Regions from separate parts of the Microbacterium sp. SA156 genome, predicted to be linked through region 1. Evidence: predicted binding sites of a transcription regulator. Region 1 holds the regulator's gene; the other holds the start of a gene.
The links. Region 1 encodes LexA, which represses DNA repair genes until DNA is damaged. Its sites were predicted from a motif close to TCGAACANNTGTTCGA; they were not measured.
Positions count from the first base shown of each region.

Region 1 (5,357 bases):
CGAGCCGTTCGCGGCCCAGATCTGCTCGGGCTCGAGCCCGTGCCCGAGGTACTCCGCGAACCCTTCGCGGAGCGCCGTGAACTCGCGATCCGGGTAGCGGTTCACATCCCGCAGCGCGAGGGCGACCGAGTCCGCGATGTCGTCGGCGACCTCGTCGGGGATCGGGTGCGTGTTCTCGTTGACGTTCAGCGCGACGGGCAGCGGCGCCTGCGGAGCGCCGTAGGGCTGCTGTCCGCGGAGGTCGTCGCGCAGGGGGAGGTCATCGAGAGAGACGGTCACCCGTCCATGCTAGAGCGCGCGACGGACTCACTCGCCCGTCGAGTAGGCGGCGGGGATGGCGATCTCCTGCCCCGCGGCGATGTCGCTCCCCGGGAGCTGGTTGAGGTGCAGGATCTCGTCGACGACGTCGCGCGGGTCCGCCTCGGGGGCGACCGCCTGCGCGATGTCCCACAGGGTGTCGCCCGCCATGACCGTGACGGTGTCGAAGGTGCCGGCAGGCGCACTGTCCTCGCGCGAGGCGAGGGCCGCGCCGCCGCTGAGCACCCCGAATCCGATCGCCGCGACGAGCGGAGCCGCGGCGAGCGCGGCGAGGACCCGGCGGCCGCGCACCGTGAGGCGGAGGCGGGTCGAGCGTGCCGGAGCGGAGCTGTTCGTGCGCATGGCGGTTCCTTCCTGTAGATCACTTCGAGTCCGTCTGCTCGGCCGGGAGAGACGGACCCGAAGTGATGTTCCGAACCTATCTTCGATGTGGTCGCGGTGTCAAGAACTCTCTTCGAACGGGTTTCGCGACTTCTGCGAGACACGCTCGAACAAATCTCCCGGAATCCCGTCGAGATCCGCTAGCGTCGTCCTGACGGGACCACCACATCACGCACCTCCGACATTCGAGCGGGGCAGCGAAGGAGCACGACATGACGGATGCGGGCACGCGCGAGGAGAAGCCGCGCACGCGGCGGCGCAAGAACCTGAGCGACAAGCAGCTGGCCATCCTCGAGGTCATCCAGCGCTCCATCCAGCACAACGGCTACCCGCCGAGCATGCGCGAGATCGGCGACGCGGTCGGACTGAAGTCGCTCTCGAGCGTGACGCATCAGCTCGGGCAGCTCGAGCTGAGCGGCTACCTGCGTCGCGACCCCGGGAAGACCCGCGCGATGGAGGTGCTCATCGATCTCCCGGGCTCGGCGGCGGAGAACCCGGCCGACTCGGGCCCCGCGGTCGGCGACGCCGCTCTCGTGCCGCTGGTCGGCCGCATCGCCGCCGGCGTCCCGATCACGGCCGAGCAGCAGGTCGAGGAGATCTTCCCCCTCCCCCGACAGCTCGTCGGCAAGGGCGAGCTCTTCATGCTCAAGGTCAGCGGCGAGTCGATGATCGACGCGGCGATCTGCGACGGCGACTGGGTCGTCATCCGGTCGCAGGGCACGGCGGAGAACGGCGACATCGTCGCGGCCATGGTCGACGGCGAGGCGACCGTCAAGACGTTCCGTCAGCGCGACGGCCACACCTGGCTCCTCCCGCGCAACTCGGCGTTCGAGCCGATCCTCGCCGACGACGCTGTGGTCCTCGGCAAGGTCGTCGCTATCCTGCGCGCGGTCTGACGGCGCACACGAGGAGGGCGGGAGCCGGTCGGCTCCCGCCCTCCTCGTGTGCCGGGAGCGAACCGGCGGTCAGGAAGCCGCGGTCTCGCGCAGCGCGACCCCGGCTTCGCGCAGCACCGCGAGCACGGTCTCGTGCTCGTTGAAGGCGTAGAGGTGGATGCCCGGGGCCCCGCCGGCGAGCACCGCGCGCGCGAGGTCCGCCGCGTAGGCGATGCCGATCTCCCTGCGGCCCTCGGGGGTCGGCTCGACCTCGAGCGCGATCGACAGCTCCGACGGCAGGGGCTCGCCCGTGAGCTCGAGCATGCGCGCGAGCTTGGCGGGAGAGGTCACGGGCATGATGCCGGGGAGGATCGGGATGGTCACGCCCGCGGCCCGGGCGCGATCGACGAAGCGCAGGTAGTCGTCGGCATGGAAGAAGAGCTGGGTGATCGCGGCCTCGGCGCCGGCCGCCTGCTTCGCGAGGAGCGCATCGAGGTGCTCGAGCGGATGGCGCGAGCGCGGATGCCCGTTGGGGAAGGCCGCGACGAGCGTGCGCGCACGCGGGGCGCGGTCCACCCGCACCGCCTCGGGAACGCCCGGGATCGTCGTCTCGCCGTAGGGAGCGCGCTCGGCCTGCACGCGGTGGATGAGCTGGACCAGCTCGGCCGAGGTCCGCAGGTCGCCCAGGAACGCGTCGTCCTCGTCCTTCCCGGCGGGCGGGTCGCCGCGGATGGCGAGGAAGCTGAGGATGCCCGCGTCGAGGAACTCGCGGATGAGGGCGCTCGCCGTCGCGTAGTCGTTGCCGACGCACGTGAGGTGAGCGAGCGGCTCGACGTCCGTGTTCTCGCGGATCCACCGCAGCACGCGCAGCGACGCACCGCCCGTGGAGCCGCCCGCGCCGTACGTGACGGAGAGGAAGTCCGGGCCTGCTGCGGCCAGGCGGCGGATGGTCTCCTCGAGAGCCGCGGTGCGCGCGGGCGTGCGCGGCGGGTACAGCTCGAACGAGAACGGCGTGGCCGACGTCGCCATGTCCTTCCTCCGTGCTCTCCGGTCGCCGCGGCGATCCCCTGCCGCCGCATCCGGCCTCTCCTCTCCCGACCGTAGTCGCCCGCGCGCGGGCGCGGGAGCATCTGTGACGCTCCGTGTCGGAACGTCGCCGGTTACCGTGGAGGACATGACGCAGACGCTCCCGTTCGGCTCGTGGCCGTCGCCCATCGCGGCGTCCGACATCGCGGGGAACTCCCCGCGCCTCGGCGACGCGCGGTTCGTAGGCGGCGACGTCTGGTGGGCCGAGGGCGTCGCGGCCGAGCGGGGGCGCACAGCGGTGCTGCGGGCGAGCGACGGCGCGAGCGTTCTTCCCGCGCCCTGGAGCGCGCGGTCTCGCGTCCACGAGTACGGAGGCGGCGCGTGGACCGCGGCCGACGACGGCGCACTCCTCTTCGTCGAGCAGTCGGATCAGCGCGTGTACCTGCGCACGGCCGATGCGGAGCCCATCCCGCTCACGCCCGCGGGCACCGGCATGGCGTTCGGCGACCTCGTCCTCGCGGAGGGCCGACTGTGGGCGGTCCGCGAGACGCAGGGCGCCACGGGGGCTCCCCGTCGCGACATCGTCGCCATCCCGCTCGACGGCAGCGCGGCGGAGGACGCGTCCGCGATCGTGAGCGTCGTCGCAGGGAGCGACTTCGTCGCCTACCCCGCACCGCGCGCTGGCCGGCTCGCGTGGATCGCGTGGGACCATCCGGACATGCCGTGGGATGCCGCGGAGCTGCGCGTCGGGCGCATCGAATCGGATGGGCGCGTGCGCCGCTGGACAACACTCGCCGGCGGGCGCGGCGTCGCGGACGGGCAGGAAGTGTCGGCGCTGCAGCCCGAATGGGCGGCGGACGATGAGCTCCTCTTCGTCGCGGACCCTCCTGCCGCGCCCGGCGGCCCTGCCCGATGGAACCTCCGCCGCGCCCGGCTCGACGCGGCCGGAGGCGCCGTCGTGGAGCCGCTCCTGCCTTCCGACGCCGACACGGGCGGGCCGCTCTGGAATCTCGGGACCCGCTGGTACGCGCGGCTCGAGGACGGTCGGATCGCCGCGGTGCAGACGAACGGACGCGACCGGCTCGTGCTCGTCGATCCCGGAACGCGGGCGGTGACGGAGCTCGAGACGCCGCTCGGGCAGATGCTCGTCAAGGACGTCGACGGCGCGCGCCTGCTGCTGTCGGGCGCCGGCCCGCGGACGCCGGGCGGCATCTGGCTCCTCGACGTCGACGCGCGGACCTTCGCGCCGGTGCGCGGCGGGGAGACCGACCTCGACCCGGCGTGGATGCCCGAGGCTCTGCCGCTGTCGTTCCCCGGGCCGCGCGGGGATGTGCACGCCTTCGCATTTCCGCCGACGAACCCGCTCGCGACGGGCCCCGAGGGCGACCTGCCGCCGTATCTCGTGCTCGTGCACGGGGGCCCGACCGCGCACGTCTCGGGCGACCTCTCCCTCGCGGTCGCGTACTTCACGAGCCGGGGCATCGGCGTGCTCGATGTCAACTACGGCGGATCGACCGGCTACGGGCGCGCGTACCGCGAGCGCCTCAAGGGCGGATGGGGCGTGGTCGACGTCGAGGACGTCGCGGCCGCCGCGCGCGGCATCGCCGAAGCCGGCATCGCCGACCCCGCGCGCCTCGCGGTGCGCGGAGGATCGGCGGGCGGATGGACCGTGCTGTGCGCGATCGCCGACACCGACGTGTTCTCGGCCGGGATCAGCCGCTACGGCGTCGCCGACCTGCGGATGCTCGTCGCCGAGACGCACGATTTCGAGGCGCGCTACATCGACGGCCTCGTCGGCCCGCTCCCCGAGGCGGAGGAGCTGTACGCGAGGCGATCGCCGCTGTCTCGCCCCGAAGCGCTCCGCACGCCCCTCCTCATCCTCCAGGGCGCGGACGACCCGGTCGTGCCGCCCTCGCAGTCCGAGGCGCTGCGCGACGCGCTCGCGGCGAACGGGGTCCCGCACGCCTACCTGCTGTTCGAGGGCGAGGCGCACGGGTTCCGCGGGCGCGAGGCGATCATCCGCTCGTTCGAGGCCGAGGTCGCGTTCCTCGGCGCCGTCCTCGGGTTCGAGACGCCCGGCGTGCCGCCCCTCGAGATCGAGGGCCTGTCCGACCCGCGGGGTACGGTCTGACGCGATGGAACTGACAGCGCTCGTGCTCGCCGCGATCGGCGGCGCCGACCTCATCCGCGCGGCAGCGCCGGGCGCGCGCCTGCGCACGGCGGGCGTGTCCGCCGTGCTCGTCGTCTGCGCGCTCGCCGGCGCGGCGCTCGGCGCCGATCCGCTCGCGTCGCTCGTCCTGGCGCTGGGCCCGGTCGTCGCCGCGCTCGGCTGGCTCGCGACCATGCGCGCCGACGACTCTCCGCTCGGCTTCCTCCCGGTCGTGCTCCTGGGCGGCATCGCCCTGACGGCGATCGTCGTCCCGCCGCCCGCGGTCGCCATCCGCGTCGAGTGGGGGCAGGGCGAGGGCCTTCCCCTGTCGCTCGTCCTCCTCGCGGCCGGCGGCGCCCTGTTCCTGCTCGAGTCGGCGAACCGGGTCGTCCGCACCGCGCTGCGCACGGAGGACGTCCCCGCGGACGGCGACGCCGCCCCGTCGCGGCGGCGGCGCATCTTCGGCCAGCGCGGCGAGCGCGACACGGCGGCGCCCGACCCTCAGGACGTGCACACGCTCCGCGGCGGACGCCTCATCGGACCGCTCGAGCGGATCGTCGTCGGCGGCCTCCTGCTCGCGCACGCCTACCCGGTCGTCGCCGCGCTCA
Region 1 is NZ_JBAKGU010000014.1:26,081-31,437, forward strand. Features, by position in the region: gene ACOWU6_RS13280 (histidinol-phosphate transaminase) at 1-279, opposite strand, end outside; gene ACOWU6_RS13285 (LysM peptidoglycan-binding domain-containing protein) at 307-660, opposite strand; gene lexA (transcriptional repressor LexA) at 912-1,595, shown strand; gene ACOWU6_RS13295 (methylenetetrahydrofolate reductase) at 1,665-2,603, opposite strand; gene ACOWU6_RS13300 (alpha/beta hydrolase family protein) at 2,749-4,731, shown strand; gene ACOWU6_RS13305 (hypothetical protein) at 4,736-5,357, shown strand, end outside.

Region 2 (5,357 bases), on a different contig from region 1:
GACGACGCTGGCCGTCGACTTCGACGAGGTCGCGCGGCACACGCTCGAGCTCGCCGTCGCGCTTCGCGACGGCGACGCCGAGGTCGACCGCTTCCGCGTCGTCCCGCACCGTCTCGTCCTGCGCGAGTCGGCGTAGCGAGGGCGGGGCCGCCGCCCCGCCCTCGCCTCAGTCGCCCTTCACGTTCACGAGCTGGCGCAGCGTGTGCCGCACCGAGACGAGATCGGCCGCGTCGGCCATCACCTGATCGATCGGCTTGTACGCCTGCGGGATCTCGTCGATGAACGCCTCGGTGTCGCGGTACTCGATGCCGGCCATCGCCTCGCGCAGCTGCTCGCGCGTGAACGTGCGGCGCGCAGCCGACCGCGAGTACTCGCGGCCGGCGCCGTGCGGCGAGGAGTTCAGCGCGAGCGCGTTCCCCCTGCCTTCGACAACGTACGACGCGGTCCCCATGGATCCCGGGATGAGCCCGGGCCGACCGGCGTCCGCCAGGATCGCTCCCTTGCGGGACACCCAGACGCGCTCGCCGAAGTGCACCTCCGACTCCGTGAAGTTGTGGTGGCAGTTGATGCGCTCGAGCTCGTCGACCTCGGCGTCGAGGAAGCGGCCGAGCTGATTCGCGACGCGGTCCATCATCTCCTCGCGGTTGAGCAGCGCGAACCGCTGCGCCCACCGCAGCTCCCTGATGTAGCGGTCGAACTCGTCCGTTCCCTCGACGAGGTACGCCAGGTCGATGTGCGGCAGGTCGAGCTCGTCGCGCCGGGCCAGGCCCTTGGCGACGGCGATGTGATGCTGCGCGATCCGGTTGCCGACCCCGCGTGAGCCGGAGTGCAGGAACATCCACACGGCATCCGTCTCGTCGACCGAGACCTCGATGAAGTGGTTGCCGCTGCCGAGCGATCCGAGCTGCAGCCGCCATCTCCTCGCCCGCTTCGCGGGATCGAAGCCCGCCTCGGCGGCGAGCTTCTCGAGCTCGGCCACGCGCGGCTCGGCGGTCGCGACGACCTTGCGGTTGTCGTGCCCTGCCGAGAGCGGGATGGCGCGCTCGATCTGCTCGCGGAGCTCGCGCAGATCGCGCGAGGCGAGATTCGCGCGCGTGAACGGCGTGCGCACCGCGATCATCCCGCAGCCGATGTCGACGCCGACCGCGGCCGGCATGATCGCGCCGCGTGTCGGGATGACCGATCCGACGGTCGCGCCGAGCCCGAGATGCGCGTCCGGCATGAGCGCCACGTGGGGGTGGATGAACGGCATGCGCGAGGACGTGCGCGCCTGCTCGACGGTCTGCGAGTCGATCAGGCTCGCCCACGACAGCAGGCGTTCCGAGAGCCTCTCCATGATTCCTTTCCTTCGATCCGCGGGTCCTGGTCCCCGGACCTCCTCCGCGTGACGGAAAGGAGACGCCCCGGACCTGTGCGGTGCGGGGCGTGATGCGAGCGGGTGCTGCTACACGGCCGGCGCCGGAGGGGTCGACGAAGAGCGGTTCTGGGGCTTGCTGCCCAGGACCGCCTGGCGAAGCTCCCGCTGCGGGCTCATCGCGTCGACCTCTCGACTCGCTGCGTGTGCCGGTCGGCACAGCCTTGCGACCCTACCGGCGGGCCGTGTCGGCGCGCAAGGGGCCGCCTCGGAATCGCGAACCGATGCGAACGGATGTCCGCACGTGAGTTATCCACAGATCGAGATTCTTCGGTGAAATGTCCGAGGCGGTCGGTACTCTGGAGGCATGTCGAAGACGACGTCGCCGAGCGGGTTCTCGAGCGTTCCGTGGGAGTTCACGGACGACGAGATCGCGTCGACCCGCGCGCTGTGCGGGCGCCTGGAGACCTCGCGGCGACTGCGCGCGCAGGCCGATGCGATGGAGATCGAGGCGCTTGCCGAGGCCGCACGGATCGCTCGGGTGCAGCGGGAGCGCGCGGGCGGACCCTCGTCGCACGACTTCCCGTTCCGCTCGATGGCGAGCGAGACCGCGGGCGTGCTGCACGAGGCGAAGTCGCGGATGATGACGAAGCTCGCAGACGCGGAGGTGCTGGTCGAGCGGTACCCCGCGACGGTTCAGGCGCTGGCTGAAGGCCGGATCACCGTGCGGCACGTCGACGTGATCCGGCGGGCGGGGGAGCGGCTGCCCGAAGGGCTCGACCAGGAGTACGAGGAGGCGGCGATCGGGTTCGCCGAGACCGCCTCGCCCGGCCAGTTGCGGGCCTTCGCGATCGAGCTCGCTGAGCGACTGTGCCCGACGCCGATCGCCGACCGGCATGCCGCCGCACGCGCGCGTCGACGGGTCCGCGTGGATGACCTCGAAGACGGCGTGAGCAGATTCGAGCTGATCACCTCCACAGCCGAGGTCCACGCGGCGCGGGACCGCATCCGGAGCATGGCCCGAGCGATCGTCGCCGAGAACCGCCGCGCGCGGAAGGCGGCGGAAGCGGAAGGCGGGCCGGAGGCGGCAGCGGAGGTCGACCCGCGCACGCAGTCGCAGATCGAGGCGGACCTGTGGATGGACCTGGCGCTGACGGGCCGGCCGTCCGCGCACGCGCTCCGCGAGGGCGGCGCGCTCGACGTGATCCAGGCGAACGTGCAGATCGTCATTCGCGTCGAGACGTTGGTGGGGCTCGACGACGAGGCCGCCTTCGTCGCCGGGCACGGTCCGGTCGACCCCGAGACGGCGCGGCGCCTGGCCGGACACGCGGCGGGGTGGGACCGGGTGTTCCTGCGTCCTGACACCGGAGCCCTCCTCACGGTGGACCGATACGCCCCCACCGCGGCGCAGCGCCGGTTCCTCCTCGCGCGGGACGAAACGTGCCGTAGCCCGGGGTGCGAGAACCGAGCGGCGACGGCGGATCTCGACCATACGATCCCGTATCTGCGCGGCGGGGAGACGTGCGTGGGCAATCTGGAGTGCCTGTGCGAGGGATGTCATCTCGACAAGCACCACTCGCCGTGGACCGTCCGCCAGATCAGCCCCGGGGTGCTCGAGTGGGTCAGCCCGATCGGGCGGACCTCGGTCGACCGCCCGAGACCCCAGGTACGGTTCGAGTCCCTCCCGGAGCCGAGGGCGAGATCCGGCGCCGCGCCGCCGGGGGAGTGGCCGTCTCTCGAGGACGAGGACGAGATCGATGCTGACCTCGAGGTCGACGTCCCGATCCCCGATGTGCTGCCGGACGCGCCTCCGTTCGATGAGGCCTGGCAGCAGCTGCTCTACGACGAATGGGTCGCCGAGATCGAGGCGGACGAGTTCGACCTGCTCGTCAGCGAGTCGAGCGGCGCGGTCGGGAGTGCGATCCATCCCTCGGTCTGAGCCGCGGGGCGCAGCTCGTCCGGTACGGGGAGGGTGTGCCCGAGCGCGTGGGCGCGCGCGTTGAGCGACGCCGCGAGCGCGTCGAGTGCGTCGTCGGAACGGCCGAGCAGATCGCGCTGACCGTCGTCGACGTCGAGCCACGGGGCGAGGCCGAGGAGCGACTCCGCGGCCCGCATCCGCGCGTCCGGCTGGGTCTTGTAGCCGGCTGTCTGCACACCCCAGAGTCGCAGGGCCGCGGCGGGGTAGACCTCGACCAGCCTTCCCGCGCCCGAGCGGTCGATGCGCTCGCCTGCCGCCTCGAAGGCGGCGAGCAGCTCCGCGCAGTGCATGGCGGTCATCCCGAGTCGGTCCGTCGAGACGCTGAGCGGCCACCGCCCGGTCACCTCCCGCACCGCCCGATCGGTGTGACGATAGGCGAGCCGACGGCGCCAGTCCCTCCCGGAGAGCGATCGCGGCGACATCTCACCGCGCTCGTGCGCGGAGACGAAGGCGACGAACTCGGCCGGCCAGCCGAATGCGCAGTCGATCGCGACGACGTCCGCCCCCTGCGCGAGCGCGACGATCTGCACATCGTCGATCCCGACGGCGAGGCTCGTGAGCCGAGCGGAGCCATCCGTCCACTCGATCCCGGCCGCGGCCGTCCGCTGGGCCTCCGCTGCGAGGTCGACGCCGATCGTGAGCACGCCCCCACCCTATGGGCGCCAGAGCCGCCTATCGCGGCGTCGGCACAGCGAACCGCAGCACCGCAGCGAGCGGGGCGCCGTCGGTGAGATCCTCGCGTCGGACAGCCCGGACCTCGCCGCCCGATTCGAGGACGCGCGCGATGACGTCCTCGATGAGGGCCGCATCCTCGCCGTCCTCCACGACGCGACCGAACTCGTCGAGCTTCCCGGGCAGATCGGCCGCGTGGTCGAATCGCAGCTCCGCGATTGCCGCCGCCGCCGCGGCGGCCGCGACCTCCTCGAGGCGCGACGTCGCGAGGCCCTGCGAGCGCAGCTCGCCGAAGCGCTCCTTCCACTGCTCGGTCGCGGCCCGGCGGCGATCCTCGAGAATGGCGCGAGCCTCGTCGCCGAGCCGACGATCGTCGAGCGAATCGGGATGCGCGGGGATCGCGGTCTCGAGCAGCGCATCGTGCGTGTTCTGCGCGCGGTACGCGGTTGCCAGATCGTCGGAGATCGAGAGGATGAGCGGGACGCCGCGCGGGACGATGCGGACCACCTCGTCCTGCACGGTGCGACAGAAGCGCTCGCGCTCGTTCTGATCTCCGTCGGCCCCGCGAGCGCGGTCGCGGTCGAGCTGTCCGTCGTTGTCGGCGCGCGCGAACACGAGGTCGAGGTCGTCGGGCAGCTCGAGCGGGTGCTCGACGAGCGATCCGTCGGCCTGCAGCTCGGTCAGGCGCGCGCGGTGCTTCGACAGCTGCAGCACGAAGGCGCACGGATGGTGGTCGCGCGTGCGCAGGAGCGCTCGGATCGCGAAGCGCGAGCCCACACGGACCTGATCCTGCACGGGGAACGGCAGCCGGAACGCCTCGCGCCGATCCGGTGAGGCGAGCAGGAGGAGGGAGCGGGACTGGTGCTCCCAGAACCCGTCGTCGTCCAGCGTCTCCCGGAGGCGGCGGACCACGGCGCGCTGCTCCTCGGTCGGGATCCCACGCTGCGCGAGACGATCGGCGACCTGATCGATCGCATCGCGCAGCGCGATCCGCACGCGCTCATGATCCGCCGGCACCGGGGAGGACTCCAGGGCGATGGTCGCGCTCGCGGGGTGACGATGCGCGAGGAGGTCGAGCAGTCGGTCGTCGTCGGGGATGTCCACGGTGAGCATGGGGCGACGATAGGCAGAGCCCCCGGGGAGGACGGGAGGGGGTTGCGGATCCGCCCGGGGCGGGTTAGGCGGCGTCGGCGCGCTTCGCCCGGCGCGCGCGGATCTCGTACGCCGCGAGCAGGACGCCGATCCAGACCGGCCCGATGACGACCGCCGTGCGGTACTGCGGCGAGAACGCCATGAGCACGACGATGCACGCGAGGAAGGCCAGGACGATCCACGGCGCGACCCGCGCGAACG
Region 2 is NZ_JBAKGU010000002.1:108,956-114,312, forward strand. Features, by position in the region: gene ACOWU6_RS02660 (LacI family DNA-binding transcriptional regulator) at 1-136, shown strand, start outside; gene ACOWU6_RS02665 (RtcB family protein) at 167-1,336, opposite strand; gene ACOWU6_RS02670 (DUF222 domain-containing protein) at 1,722-3,293, shown strand; gene ACOWU6_RS02675 (DUF429 domain-containing protein) at 3,194-3,976, opposite strand; gene ACOWU6_RS02680 (hypothetical protein) at 4,005-5,117, opposite strand; gene ACOWU6_RS02685 (amino acid permease) at 5,182-5,357, opposite strand, start outside.
Region 2: a site for LexA is predicted at 1,641-1,656, ahead of ACOWU6_RS02670 (DUF222 domain-containing protein). Genes of this name have one in related genera too.